Regions from separate parts of the Pantoea sp. AS142 genome, predicted to be linked through region 2. Evidence: predicted binding sites of a transcription regulator. Region 2 holds the regulator's gene; each other region holds the start of a gene.

Region 1 (4,968 bases), on a different contig from region 2:
TCAATTTTGTTACGGTAGTCGTTGCGAAACCAGGTCAGGCCCGCCTGATAGCCGTCGCGCTTCCATTCGACCCCAATCTCTTTATTGATGCTGTTTTCCGCCTTCAGGTCGTCATTACCCATCAGATAACAGGCACCGGCACTGGCGGCACAACCCTGACCGTTGCTGTAAAGCAGATAGTTCGGGTTGGTCTGATAGAGGCTCGGCGCTTTGTAGGCACGCGCAATCCCCATTTTCAAAGTGAACTCATCGCCCAATCCCTGTGACAGATTGAGCGACGGGCTCCAGTTATCGCCGACAATCGAATGGTGATCGAAACGCAGGCCCGGCGTCAGCATGGTGCTGTCGGTCAGTTCAATATTGTCTTCGGCAAATAGCGAGAAGATCTCTGCCTGCGAATAGGGTGTGCGGCCGGTCGTAGCAATACCCGGAATCGAACCGTAGCTGGCAGCCTGAGTGGTCGAAGAAGGATCCTTCATACGCTGCTGATTCCATTCCGTCCCGAAGGTGGCGGTCTGATTCACCAACCATTCAAACGGCACGCTGATCTCACTGTGCAACAACACATCATCAAGCTGGATGGTATTAAAGTTGCTGTTGGCGAAGATGCCTTCGGTGCCGCCCGCCAGTCCCTCATTCAGACGTGAATTGCGGGTGTTCTCATATTGCGCGTAAGTATTGGTGCTGATGCCATTATCCCAGGCACCGGTCCACTTAACTGAAAAGTTCTGGCGATAAAGCCGGTTAGTCTCATCACCATATTTGCTTTTCACCAGGGCGTTGGTATTGGTGTTCTGCGTGTCCCCGGCATAAAGGTTGCCCTGACGACTGTAACCGGCCCCGACTTCCAGCGCCTGCATCGGCGCAAATGCCCAACGCAGCAGGCCATGAATATCTTTGTTGATCGAGCCTTCCCGACCCGCCGGGTACGATCCGGCATAACTGCCGGTGCGGTCTGCGGCGTGCCCTTCATTAATGTCGTAAGCATCAGCCTGGGTTTTTGCCAGACCGCCATAGAGCCGGAAACTGACATCATCGCCCAGTGGCCCTTCAAGGCTGAAGTTGGTGCGTCGGGTCGCACCCTCCTCCTTGTGCTGCGGCACGTTGTAATAGGCGCTCCATGAGCCGTGCCACTGATTATCCATCTCTTTTTTGGTGATGATGTTCACCACGCCGCCCGCTGCACCGTTACCGTAACGGGCCGCTGCCGGACCACGGATCACTTCAATGCGATCAATGATCTCTGGCGGCACCCAATTAGTATCGCCGCGCGTGTCGCGCTCGCCACGCCAGCCAAGCCGCACGGCGTTGCGGCTGGTCACCGGCAGACCATCGATCAGGATCAGAGTATTTTCTGGCCCCATACCGCGGATATCAATCTGACGATTGTTTCCGCGCTGGCCGCTGGTGGAGTTACCGGTCAGATTGACGCCAGGCATGGTGCGAATAATTTCGGCGACATCGCGTGCGGGTGGATGTTTTTTAATTTCGTCGGCGGTGATAGTCGACACACCAGGTGCCTGCAACGTCTGCTCGGCGGCGGTCACCATCATGGTGTCGTCGTGGAGGGTGTCTGAGTTGCTGCTGTTGATAGCCGGGTCGCGGGTGGCTTCGGCAGCCACTGCACCGGCAGAAATGAGAGAGGCGGTGAAACCCAGTTCAATCATAAAGGCGAACGAAAGCCGGGATAACTTTTTCATTTTTCTATTCCTGGATTGCCAGCGAGGATGCCACTGCCGGCGTGCCGATAAAAAGGTCATGACCTTGCCTGCAACATTTTTCCCTTCTCGCCGGGCCTGTTTCAGAACCGCTTTGCGCCAGTCTGAAAGCAGGTGCGGCAGAGAAGGTATGAGCGCTCCCTGTCGAGCGGAAACACCCTATTGCAAATGCAAATAATTATCAATACTATTATCTATAACATGCATGACCCTAATCAAGGGTGAGCGAAAGATGGCGCGTATGACGTGGTTAAATGAAGAAACCGGCAGTGAACGCTGGTGGCAACAGCAGCAGCAACGGGGCATTCCTCTGGTTGAAGCTGGCGAAAAGGGAACCTGTCAGGTCACCTTTTTCTGGCGCGATCCCCAGGGTAACACGCAGCACTCCAATACCCGGCGCGTCTGGATCAATATTACCGGCGTAACCGATCATCATCATTCAGCGGTTCCCTCCTCATTAACACCTGTTCCCGATACTGATGTCTGGTGGTGGCAAACCACTCTGCCCGCTGGCTGGCGCGGCAGCTACTGCCTGATTCCTGATAGTCAGGAAGAGACTTTTACCGGGCAGGCCGATATGCAGGCAGTGCGTCAGTGGTGGAGTCAGAAATTCCCGCAGGCGCAAAGCGACCCGCTGAATCCTCTGCGTAGCTGGGCGGGCGGGCGTGGAATGAGGGTCTCGCCACTGCACCTGCCACACGCACCTGATCAGCAGGCATGGCGTGCGGTTGATGAGGGCCATGCCGCCGATAGTCCTCTGCAACACTATTTGTGGCGCAGCGAACGGCTGGGAAACCAGCGTCAGGTCTGGATCTGTGTCACTGGCGAGGCCAGTGCAGGCGATCGTCCGCTGGCACTGCTGCTGGATGGTCAGTTCTGGGCGCACAGCATGCCGGTTGCCGGCCCGCTCCAGCAACTCACGGAGGCTGGCGAACTGCCCCCTGCGGTCTATGTCATGCCCGACATCATCGACCGTGAACACCGCACGCGTGAGCTGACCTGTAACCCTCACTTCTGGCTGGCAATTCAGCACGAGCTGTTGCCGCAGGTTCAGCGCTGGGCGCCGTTTCGTGCCGACCGCACGCTGGTAGTGGGACAGAGTTTTGGTGGTCTTTCTGCCGCTTACGCCACCCTGACCTGGCCGGAAACCTTTGCTGGTGCGATAAGCCTTTCCGGGTCGTTCTGGTGGCCCGCGCGCGGCGACCCCAATGGCTGGCTGCCACAACAGTTACAGCAGGGTTTGTTGCAGGCCCCACCGCGCCGCTTCTATCTGGAAGCGGGACGGCGTGAACGGCTGATTCTGGCAGCAAACCAGCAGTTTCAGCGCGATCTGACTGTGGCAGGACATCAGGTCAGCTACCACCCGATTGAAGGCGGTCACGATGCGCTGTGCTGGCGCGGCGGATTGCTGGCAGGCCTTAAAACCATGTGGCAACAGCCATAACCCACTGATATCCCCCCGCCTGCGTGCCATTAAAAGATATCGGATGTGCAGGATAGCGGCGTCAGCGCGCCCGGCGCCTGCGGACAGGAGACCGACATGCAACAACTTAATCCTTTCGACGATCCGCAGCAGGATTGTCAGGTGCTGAAAAACGATCAGCAGCAATACAGCTTATGGCCCGCTTTTGGTGCCATTCCGCCAGGATGGCAACCGGTGTTTGGCCCTGAGCTGCAGGCCCGTTGCCTGAGCTGGTTAAATGAAAACTGGCACGATATCCGTCCGGTTATGACGCAGGACAGAGACGACAATGTCTGAGATCACCCTTAACCCGCTGACAGAACAAAAAATGCTGCCGCTGGTCGCTGCCCAGCCTGGAATCTGGATCGCTGACCAGCTATCGCCCCATTCCAATGCTTACGCCGTGGCACATTTCGTCGAACTGCGTGGTGCGCTGAACAGTGCGCTGCTGTCCCGGGCTATCGTTGCTGGCATGCAGGAAGCGGACACGCTGAATATGGCCTTTGGGGAGCAGGAGGGCGAACCGCTACAGTGGCCTGCACCCCAGATTTTCCGCGATCCTGAGGTGATCGATCTGCGCGACGCCGCCGATCCGCAGGCCGCAGCACGTGCGCTGATGCAGCAGGATATGTCCGGCGATCTGCGGGTGCTAAGCGGTGCGCCACTTTACCATCACAGCCTGCTTCGGCTGGGCGAGCATCACTGGTACTGGTATCAGCGCTACCATCATCTGGTGGTCGATGGTTTCAGCTTCACCGCCCTGACCCGCCGTATCGCCAATCTCTACAGTGCCTGGCAGCGCGGCGACACGCCGGAGCCGGCCCCGTTTGTGCCGTTCAGCGACGTCGTTGATGAATATCAGCGCTACCAGCAATCTTCGGGCTGGCAGCGCGATCGCCAGTTCTGGCTGGAGAAAGGCGCACAGTTACCTGCGCCCGCCTCGTTGTCCGCTCTGCCACTGGCCGGTCAGAGCGCCAGTAGCGACCTGCTGCGCCACACGTTTGCCGTGGATCGCGACACTTTTCAGGCGTTGCTGGCGCACACACGGCAGCACAACCTCAGCACAGCGGATACCGCCTTTGCGCTGGTGGCGTTATGGCTGGCGCGCCTAACTGGTCAACATGCCTTCGCCGCCGGTTTCATCTTTATGCGCCGCATCGGCTCGGCGGCGCTCTGCGCAACCGGGCCGGTGATTAACGTGCTGCCAATAGCGGTCCGTTACGATCCGGCACAGCCGCTGGATGCGCTGGCCGCGCGACTGGCGGATGAAGTCAAAAAAATGCGTCGTCATCAGCGTTACGATGCCGAGCAGGTACAGCGCGACCTGGGTCGCTCCGGCGACAGCGATCCGCTCTACGGGCCGGTGATTAACCTGAAAATGTTCGATTACCAGCTCGATTTCGCCGGCATTGAAGGCGTAACTCATCAACTGGCATCCGGCCCGGTACGCGATCTGGAGATTGCTATCTACCTCAGCGAACAGGGCGACCTGACGCTGGAGTTGCTGGCCAATGCACAGCGCTACAGCAACACAACACTGAAGCAGCATGCCAGCCGCTTTGGCTTGCTGCTTCAGCAGCTTGCCGCCCGGCCAGCATGTGCCTGTGGTGAGCTTGATATGCTGATGGCGCAAGAGCATCAGCAGCTCGCCGCGATCAACCAGACCGCCGTGACGCTTCCCACAGAAACCCTGAGCAGCCTGCTGCTCCGACAGGCGCAGCGTACGCCGCAGGGCCCGGCGCTGGCGGATGAGGGTCATCAGCTTAATTATCAACAGATGCAACAGCA
Region 2 (4,968 bases):
CCGGAACCGGCGCGCCTGAAAAGGTGAAACCATGATAACCTAAGCTCAGGTCTCAAACTTAAGAACTTTGCTATGATTTTGAACGCCCGTCTGCAAACTGAACAATCCCCTGCTGATTCTCTGCCCATCCTGCTCATCCACGGTCTGTTTGGCAGTCTCGATAACCTTGGCGTGCTGGCGCGCGGGCTGAAAGATGCCGGCCCCCTAATGCAGGTCGATGTCCGCAACCACGGACTCTCACCACAATCTGACGCGATGAACTACGCTGTAATGGCGCAGGATATGGTCGATACGCTGGATGCACATGGCATTGATCGCGTCGCAGTGATTGGTCACTCGATGGGCGGTAAAATCGCCATGACCATGAGCGCGCTGGTGCCGGAACGCATTGAGCGACTGGTGATGATTGATATCGCCCCGGTGGATTACCAGACCCGCCGCCATGACCAGATATTTTCTGGCATTCGTGCCGTAACCGATGCGGGTGTCTCATCTCGCAGCGAGGCGGCCCGCATTATGCGCACGGTGATCGAAGAAGAAGGGGTAATCCAGTTCCTGCTGAAATCATTTCAGGAGGGTGAGTGGCGCTTCAACGTACCGGTGCTGTGGGACAACTACACCACGATTTCTGGCTGGCAGCCGGTTCCTGCGTGGGATCATCCGGCACTGTTTATTCGCGGCGGCGATTCCAGTTACCTGGATAACCGTTATCGTGATGCCTTGCTGCAGCAATTTCCGGCCGCTCAGGCGCATGTGATTGGTGGCGCAGGACATTGGGTTCATGCAGAGAAACCCGATGCCGTTTTGCGCACTGTCCGACGCTTCTTTGCGCTTTAAAAGCAAATAGATGGCGGCAAAAGTTTAGGATTGGCGTCCGGAGTAAGCGTGAAGTATGATGGCGCGCTAAAATTTTGCCGCGGGTCAGTTTTGCTGCGGCAATGGCCAATAATTTATAATCTGCGCGGTGAGTGTCTGGCGCCCGCCCCCATTCAGTTTTACTAAGCCATGGCAAAAGAACAGACTGACCGCACGACGCTCGATCTCTTTGCTGATGAGCGCCGTCCTGGTCGACCCAAAACCAGTCCGCTTTCGCGTGATGAACAACTGCGCATTAACAAGCGCAATCAACTGAAACGTGACAAAGGACGCGGACTTCGTCGTGTCGAACTGAAAATGAACAGTGAAGCCGTCGATGCACTCAATACGCTGGCAGAACAGCGCAATCTTAGCCGTAGCGAACTGATTGAACAGATACTACTGGCGCAGCTCAAACTGGATTAATGCGGGCAAATCGCACGCAGGAGCAAATGTCGAGGCTTTAACCGTTCCGCGGGTTTGTCTCGTCTGCTATTATTCGCTGAATTGTGCTGCGGCACACATCATATCATCAGGATTTAAGAGGTTATTTTACTCATGGCACTCGTAGGCATCTTCTTTGGCAGCGATACCGGCAACACCGAAAACATTGCAAAAATGATCCAGAAACAGCTGGGTAAAGACGTTGCAGAAGTGCATGACATCGCGAAAAGTACAAAAGAAGATCTGGAAGCGTTTGATATCCTGCTGTTGGGTATTCCGACCTGGTACTACGGTGAAGCGCAGTGCGACTGGGATGACTTTTTCCCGACGCTGGAAGAGATCGATTTTAACGGCAAACTGGTTGCGCTGTTTGGCTGCGGCGACCAGGAAGATTACGCAGAGTACTTCTGTGATGCGATGGGCACTATCCGCGACATCATCGAGCCGCACGGCGCCGTGATTGTGGGACACTGGCCGACTGAAGGCTACCATTTTGAGGCCTCAAAAGGTCTGGCCGATGATACCCACTTCCTGGGTCTGGCCATTGACGAAGATCGCCAGCCTGAACTGACCAGCCAGCGAGTAGAACTGTGGGTTAAGCAAATTTTTGATGAACTGCAGCTGAAAGAGATCATCGAAGCCTGATCCTACCCGACCCAATGTGAGCGCCAGCTCACATTGAGGCAATGGAAATTCCTATAGAAATAATAGCCACATTTTTTTAACTTTCTCCGTTTAATCTGTAGAATACCCGCATCGATCTTCCGCTTATTTCTCAGGCGGCAAGACTAAGCGATGGACTAACAGACATCTGCCAGAATCTTCCCCGGCCCGGTGACCCATCCCTATAGCCCATGATGATTCAGGCACGCCCTCTGGTTTTCATTTCATCGCTTCGGTTCTATAATGAGACGCAAATGAGAATGAGCATAGATCGACATTCAAGGCGACAAGCCACAAAAGTGAATATTAGTAACAGGACAAAATCCGCATGACTGACAACAACACCGCATTAAAGAAGGCTGGCCTGAAAGTAACGCTGCCCAGATTGAAAATTCTGGAAGTGCTTCAGGAACCTGAGTGCCATCACGTCAGTGCGGAAGATTTGTATAAACGCCTGATCGACATCGGCGAAGAGATTGGCCTGGCTACCGTTTACCGTGTTCTGAACCAGTTTGATGACGCCGGTATTGTGACCCGCCACAACTTTGAAGGCGGCAAATCTGTCTTCGAACTGACGCAGCAGCATCATCACGATCATCTGATCTGCCTGGATTGCGGCAAGGTTATTGAGTTCAGCGATGAGTCGATCGAAACCCGTCAGCGTGAAATCGCGACACGCCATGGCATCAAGCTAACCAACCACAGCCTCTATCTGTATGGGCACTGTACGTTGGGCGATTGTCGTGAAGACGAAACCCTGCACGACCAGTAAAACGGGTGTGTCATGAAAATAAACCGGTGAATTCACCGGTTTTTTTCGTTGCTTTTCTGCTGTCAGTCAGGCGACCAGCGTTTCCTGCAAATAACGCCAGCGCGGAATTGAGCTACTGCAATCCAGAATCGCCAGCGAAATTCGGCTCTGGTTATTACCATTCATTATCTGCATTTCACGATACTGTACGGTGATCTCTTTTTCATGATGAGAGAGGATCACATGTTCACAGGTCGCGATTCGCATGCCTTCCCGCTGTCCCTGCAACTGTCGGAAAAGATCTTCGACATCGTTCAAATTGTACTCTTTGCCCTTTGGCGTCACCATGCGGAATTCAGGATGAAAATAGGACATCAGCAGCTCAAAACTGTCGTCTGATCCGACTGGCTGATTAAAAATACGTTCAATGAGCTGATGTAAAACGACGACACTGTGTTTGGCTTCCTGAGCGAGGACGGTCATTTTTTTTCCTTCTGCAACCCGCTTTGCAACCTCTGAGAGCGCATAGCCTACCTGAATGGTGACAATTCACATCCTGAAATTGATTAATTTTTTTAAACTCAGATTACTCCCACAATGCCATATTGGACCGGTTGTGCCTAATGCAGAATAAATGTCGGCAATGGTGAAAATCGGAGCAACAAAAAAGGGCGATAAATCGCCCTTTTGTCATTTTATGAGGCCAGCCTCAAAAAATTATTCGCCAGCTTTAGTCCAGGTATCACGAAGACCGACGGTGCGATTAAACACCAGCTGCGACGGCGTAGAGTAAACGCTGTCAGCACAGAAATAACCTTCACGTTCAAACTGGAACGGTGTGGTCGGTTCTGCCTCGCGGAGGCTGGGTTCAACAACACCATTTTTGATTGTCAGTGACGCGGGATTGATTACCGCCAGGAAGTCCTCTGCAGCGGCCGGGTTTGGCACACTGAACAGACGGTCGTACAGACGGAACTCAGCAGGCTGCGCGTGATCCGCAGAAACCCAGTGAATCACCCCTTTCACCTTGCGACCATCGGCAGGATCTTTGCTCAGCGTATCTACATCGCTGGTGCAGTAGATGCAGGTAATATTACCCGCTTCATCTTTGGCGACCCGCTCAGCCCGAATCACATAGGCGTTGCGCAGGCGTACTTCTTTGCCCAGCACCAGACGCTTATATTGCTTGTTCGCTTCTTCACGGAAATCTGCACGATCGATCCAGATCTCGCGGCTGAACGGCACTTCACGCGTGCCCATCTCCGCTTTGGCCGGATGATTGGGCATGGTGATGATTTCGCTATGTCCTGCTGGCAGGTTTTCGATCACCACTTTAAGGGGATCCATAACTGCCATGGCGCGTGGTGCATTCTCGTTAAGATCATCGCGGATGCAGGACTCCAGCGAGGCCATTTCCACGATGTTATCCTGCTTAGTGACGCCAATACGACGGCAGAACTCACGGATAGAAGCGGCGGTGTAACCACGACGACGCAAACCTGAGACGGTCAACATACGCGGATCGTCCCAGCCTTCGACGTGCTTCTCGATCACCAACTGAGTCAGTTTGCGTTTCGACATCACCGCATACTCCAGATTCAGGCGCGAGAATTCATACTGGCGCGGATGAACCGGAATGGTGATGTTATCCAGTACCCAGTCATAGAGACGGCGGTTGTCCTGGAACTCCAGCGTACACAGCGAGTGCGTAATGCCTTCCAGCGCATCGGAGATGCAGTGGGTAAAGTCATACATTGGGTAGATACACCACTTGTTGCCGGTCTGGTGGTGTTCCGCGAACTTGATGCGGTAAAGCACCGGATCACGCATCACAATGAAATTAGAGGCCATATCGATTTTGGCGCGCAGACAGGCGCTGCCTTCGGCAAACTCACCGTTTCGCATCTTCTCAAACAGCGCCAGGTTCTCTTCCACGCTGCGATCGCGATAAGGACTGTTTTTTCCTGGCGCTTTAAGCGTGCCGCGATATTCGCGAATCTCATCCGGACTCAGTTCATCAACGTAAGCTAGCCCTTTGGAAATCAGCTCGATAGCATAGTTATAGAGCTGATCAAAATAGTTTGATGAGTAACAGACCTCACCGCTCCACTCAAAACCCAGCCACTGGACGTCACGCTTGATGGATTCAACGAATTCCATATCCTCTTTGACCGGATTAGTATCGTCGAAACGCAGATTACATTGCCCCTGATAATCCTGGGCGATGCCAAAATTCAGACAGATCGATTTCGCAT
Region 3 (4,968 bases), on a different contig from region 2:
GTCACCGGTTTAACCGGTTGCCGGGTAACAATAAAGGCACAGCTCTTTTCACCCATCAGCTCGTCGCTCATGGAAACCAGCGCCGCGTGGATCACATCCGCATGGCGCTGCAGCAGGTTTTCGATCTCTTCGGCTGCGATCTTTTCACCGCCCCGGTTGATCTGATCTTTCTCCCGGCCCTGCACGATGATGTTGCCAGCAGGCGTGATCTCAATCAGATCGCCAGAGCAGTAAAAGCCCTGGTCATCGAAGCTGGCGGCGTTATGTTCCGGGCTGTTGTAGTAGCCGCGGAAGGTATAAGGACCGCGCGTCATCAGGCGACCGATGGAGCCTGTTGGCAATGGATTACCCTGATCGTCGGCGACCCATACCTCGTCATCCGGGGAGATCGGGCGTCCCTGCGTGATGAGAATGGTCTGCTCATCGTCATCCAGCCGGGTGTAATTCACCAGACCTTCCGCCATACCAAATACCTGCTGCAGGGTGCAGCCGATCTCGTTCTGGATGCGCGCGGCCAGCGTTTCGCCCAGTTTTGCGCCACCGACCTGAATGCGTTGCAGCGAGGCGAGCGCAGCATTACTGTGCCATTCCTGAATCGCCTGCAGCCAGAGACTGACGGCGGGCGGAACCAGGCCGGTATCGGTAACCTGATGTTTTTCAATCAGTGGAAAGCAGAGGGTTGCGCTGGGATCGGCGGCTAAGATCACCTGTCCGCCCGCGTAAAAAACGCCCAGCGCGCCCGGCGAACTCATCGGAAAGTTATGCGCGGCGGGCAGGGCGATCAGGTAGCGGGTGTCGGCGGTAACACCGCAGATAACGTCACTCTCACGGATGCTGTAGTAGTAATCGTTATGGGTGCGCGGGATCAGTTTCGGTGTGCCGGTACTGCCACCCGACAGCTGGAAAAAGGCGACTTCATCGCCTGCGGTCGGGGTGGCCATGAAGTCACCAGCAGGTTCGGCCAGCAGGGTGTCGAGGCTGTTTTCCGTCTGAGCGTCATGACGCAGGATCACCTGTTGTAGTGAACGCTGTTCGCGGCGAAGTTGCTCAATAAACGCATCATCGGCGAACAGTGAGTGACTGCGGTCGGCAATTAGCAGCCGCGGTGAGATCTGACTGGCATAGGCGGTCAGTTCGGTGCGCTGATGGCTGAACAGGGCGTTAACCGGGGCGACGCCGATTTTGAACAGGGCAAACAGCGTCAGGTAAAATTCCGCCACGTTGCCAAGTTGCACCAGCGCCGTATCGCCTGACTTCAGGCCGCGACGCTGCAATGCCGCGGCAAGGTTGTCACTCAGCGCCGCCAGCTGGCGATAGGTAAATTGTCGGTCGCCATCAATCACCGCCACGCTGTCGCTGTCGCGATGACGCTCCAGGATGTCGGTCATCGGCAGATCGAGCCAGTACCCTTTTTCACGGTAACGTGCGGCCAGATCGTCCGGCCAGCGGCTGTAGGAAATTGTCATCCAGGTTCCTTTATTGCAGTCCAAAAGCGCGCAGCATGGTGTCAAGTTTGACGCCGGTTTCACGCCATTCTGATTCAGGTTGTGAGTCCGCCACAATGCCTGCGCCCGCAAACAGCCGCACCCGCGGGCCATTCACTGTACCGCAGCGAATGGTAACGACCCATTCGCCATTGCCCTGATCGTCACACCAGCCAATGATGCCGCCAAACAGCTGACGCTCAAACGGCTCAAGTCGCTGAATCAGCGCCTGAGCACGCTGATGCGGGAAGCCGCTGAGGGCCGGTGTCGGATGCAGCAGACAGGCCAGCGACAGCGCGTTTTCACGATCGTCCAGCACCTCCCCCCGAATCTGCGTGGCGAGATGCCAGAGTGTCGCAGTGGTCAGCAGTGAAGGTGTCTCGGGGACCGACAGCAGGCGGCTGCGCGGCTGCAGCGTGGTACGCATTGCGTCCGTCACCAGCTTATGTTCATGGCGATCTTTCGCCGAGCGCATCAGGCTGTCGCCTGAGGTCTGGTCACGCTGCGGATCGCTATTGCGCGGCGCTGAACCGGCGAGCGGACAGGAGCTGAACTGGCGACCCTGCTTACGGACCATCAGTTCAGGGCTGGCGCCAACCAGCGCGCCGCCATCGGGCAGTGGCAGATGAAAGTGATAACTGCCAGGGTTCTGCGCCACGATGCGCTGCATCAGGGCGGCAGTATCAATCGGCTGTTCAGCCATGATATCCATCAGACGAGACAGCACGACTTTATCCAGATCGCCGCGCTGCGTGGCAGCAACAGCCTGAGCAACCATGTCAATGAAGGTGTCATGATCCGGCACCGCCGTGCGACGACGAACCTGTGGCAAATCAGCCTCAACTGATGAGGCACGGGCTTTCAGATCGTCACGATTAAAGGTCTGCCAGGATTCAGGGATAAACAGCGCTGCAGGCTGCTCCACATCGAAGGGGATCGCGCCCACCAGAATGGGATGAGCAATACCCTGTTTTCTGGCAGAGGCAAAATGGTGCTGTAGTTGTTGCTGAAAATCCCCTGTCAGCTGCTCGCCTTGTTTCACCGGGGTGGAGAGGGTGGTAAAACAGCCCTGGGTAGTCAGGCTTTGCCAGGGAGAGGTAAACAGGAAACCGCGGCAGAGTGCCGGGAAATCCTGCAGCAAGGGATGTTCAAACGCCAGCGATTCCACCATAATCCCACCTGTAAACGATAAGATAACTAATAATGATTATCATTTGTATTGATGGCCAGTAACCTACGTTGATTAGCTGAAAGTGTCAATAAATACGCGGCGATTCGGCTGCATTTTCCGGTTAAATCAGCACAAAGAGCCTCTAAACTCACCCCAGTGAAGTGGACGAAAAGTTATGACTAAACATGGTGTCACATCGGCGATAGCGCTGTTTTTCCTGAGTATTTGCCTGTTCAGCGTTACCGCTGCTGCCCAGACCGGCTGGCCGCGAACTGTCGCCGGGGCAACAGGCAATATCACGCTGACCCAGGCACCCATGCGCATTGTTTCGACCAGCGTTACCCTGACCGGCTCGCTGCTGGCGATTGATGCGCCGGTCGTCGCCAGTGGCGCAACCGCACCCGGCAGTCGGCTGGCTGATAAGCAGGGATTCTTCCGTCAGTGGGGCGAAGTGGCCAAACAGCGCGGCGTAAAACGTCTCTACATTGGTGAGCCCAGTGCAGAAGCGATTGCTGCTGAAGCGCCAGACCTGATTGTGGTCAGCGCCACCGGGAATGATTCGGCGATCAAACTGGTCGATCAGCTCGCGGCGATTGCGCCGGTGCTGGTGGTGAATTACGACGATAAAAGCTGGCAGCAACTGGTGACGTTGCTGGGTGAGGCGACCGGGCATGAAGCGGAAGCTGCCGCCCGGAAAGCTGAGTTTGAGGCACGAGAAAAGGCTCTGAAAGCGAAGCTGACCCTGCCGCCGCAGCCGGTTTCAGCGATGGTGTGGAACGGGGATGGCCGGGCAGTCAATCTGTGGACGGATGCGTCGGCGCAGGGGAAATTACTGCAGCAACTGGGCTTCACTCTGGCGACGCCGCCGGCCACTCTTCAGTCTGGTCACAGCATGGGACAGCGTAAAGATATCCTGCAACTGTCAGGAGAAAATCTGGCGGCAGGCCTTAATGGTCAATCATATCTGCTGTTTGCCGCTGAAGAGCCCACCGCCGCACAGGTGATGAGCAACCCTTTCCTTGCGCAGACCCCAGCTGTGCGCGCAAAAGCGGTTTATGCGCTGGGGCTGGATAGCTTCCGGCTCGACTACTACAGCGCCAGCAATTTGCTGACGCGGCTGGAGACGCTGTTCGTTAAATCATGATCCTCTTTCCGCCGGTGCAGGCGGTTGATAGCGACGCAGACGCGCCATCAGCAGCCACATGCTGATGCCCAGCACGGTGGCTGCCAGACCAAACAGGCTGGCCGCCTGCTGCGGCAACAGCAGTGAACCCATCGCGCCAATCATCGCTGCACCTATCGCATCGCCGGTGACATTCTGCGCGGTCCAGAGGCTGTTGATCCTGCCAAGCAGCGCATCAGGCGTCAGCGTCTGGATCATCGCGTACTGCACCAGGCTGTTGATGGCACTGAAATAGCCAAAGGCCGCCAGGCAGACCAGACTCGCGCTGAACCACGGCATCAGGCTGAACAGAGCCAGCGCGATAAAGGCAGCGATGGCACTGGCCAGAATCAGGCGGCCCGGCTGCGGCGATTGTGCCAGCCGTCCGCTGGTGAGGGCACCTGTGGCAGCACCCAGCGGAACGGCGGCATACATCAGCCCTAACTCCCTCAGTCCCACCTGCCAGTGTGGCGCCAGCGCCGGATAGAGCACGCGCACCGCACTGGCTAACGTCACCAGCGCACCGACCAGCGCCGCCATGCCAACGATCGGGCTGGCAAACAGGAATTGCACGCCGCTGGCCAGTGCTTTCAGCGGATGTTCACGCGGCTGCGGCGGTGGCGCAAGCCGCGGTAACCGCAGCAGGGTTAAGACCGTCAGCAGCGTGCCAAACGCCGCCAGCCCGTAGTTCCATGCCACACTGCCCTGCGCGATGACCAGTCCGGCAATGGCGGGGGAGAGAATCGCACCAAATCGCACCGTCAGCATGGTAATCGCACCTGCTTTCATCAGATTTTCACGCCCGACCAGCGCCGGAGTCGCCGCCAGCAGCGCGGTGACGCCTATCGCGCCGAAAAAACCATCCCACAGTCCCAGCACAAAGACGGCGATCACCGATGGCGAAGGGAGCAGGGCATTGATGCATAAGGCGACAAAGCCCAGGCCACAAGTGGATCGGGCAAACAGGATCAGACGGCGGCGCTCATAGCGATCCGCCAGCACGCCGCCGGTCAGCAGGCCGATAAACATGCCGGCACCGGCCAGCGTCACCGCCAGACCCACCAGCAGCGGCGACTGCGTCAGTTGCTGAATCTGAACCGGTACCGCCACCGCCAGCATGCCGAGGGCGACGATGGAGATAAAGCGGGCGA

What was found. The regulator Fur, encoded in region 2, represses iron uptake genes when iron is present. The targets are predictions, from matches to a motif close to ATAATAATGAGAACNACTATCAA.
Region 1: fes (enterochelin esterase) is a predicted target of Fur. The motif match lies at 1,887-1,909, and genes of this name have one in related genera.
Region 3: WFO64_RS10030 (isochorismate synthase) is a predicted target of Fur. The motif match lies at 2,682-2,704, and genes of this name have one in related genera.

The regions. Positions count from the first base shown of each region.
Region 1 is NZ_JBBCMO010000004.1:117,097-122,064, forward strand. It holds gene WFO64_RS09985 (TonB-dependent siderophore receptor) at 1-1,700, opposite strand, end outside; gene fes (enterochelin esterase) at 1,951-3,162, shown strand; gene WFO64_RS09995 (MbtH family protein) at 3,259-3,477, shown strand; gene WFO64_RS10000 (enterobactin synthase subunit F) at 3,470-4,968, shown strand, end outside.
Region 2 is NZ_JBBCMO010000001.1:276,492-281,459, reverse strand. It holds gene ybfF (esterase) at 73-837, shown strand; gene ybfE (LexA regulated protein) at 1,006-1,281, shown strand; gene fldA (flavodoxin FldA) at 1,414-1,944, shown strand; gene fur (ferric iron uptake transcriptional regulator) at 2,291-2,734, shown strand; gene WFO64_RS01430 (hypothetical protein) at 2,801-3,196, opposite strand; gene glnS (glutamine--tRNA ligase) at 3,431-4,968, opposite strand, start outside.
Region 3 is NZ_JBBCMO010000004.1:127,509-132,476, reverse strand. It holds gene WFO64_RS10035 ((2,3-dihydroxybenzoyl)adenylate synthase) at 1-1,466, opposite strand, end outside; gene WFO64_RS10030 (isochorismate synthase) at 1,477-2,655, opposite strand; gene fepB (Fe2+-enterobactin ABC transporter substrate-binding protein) at 2,831-3,799, shown strand; gene entS (enterobactin transporter EntS) at 3,794-4,968, opposite strand, start outside.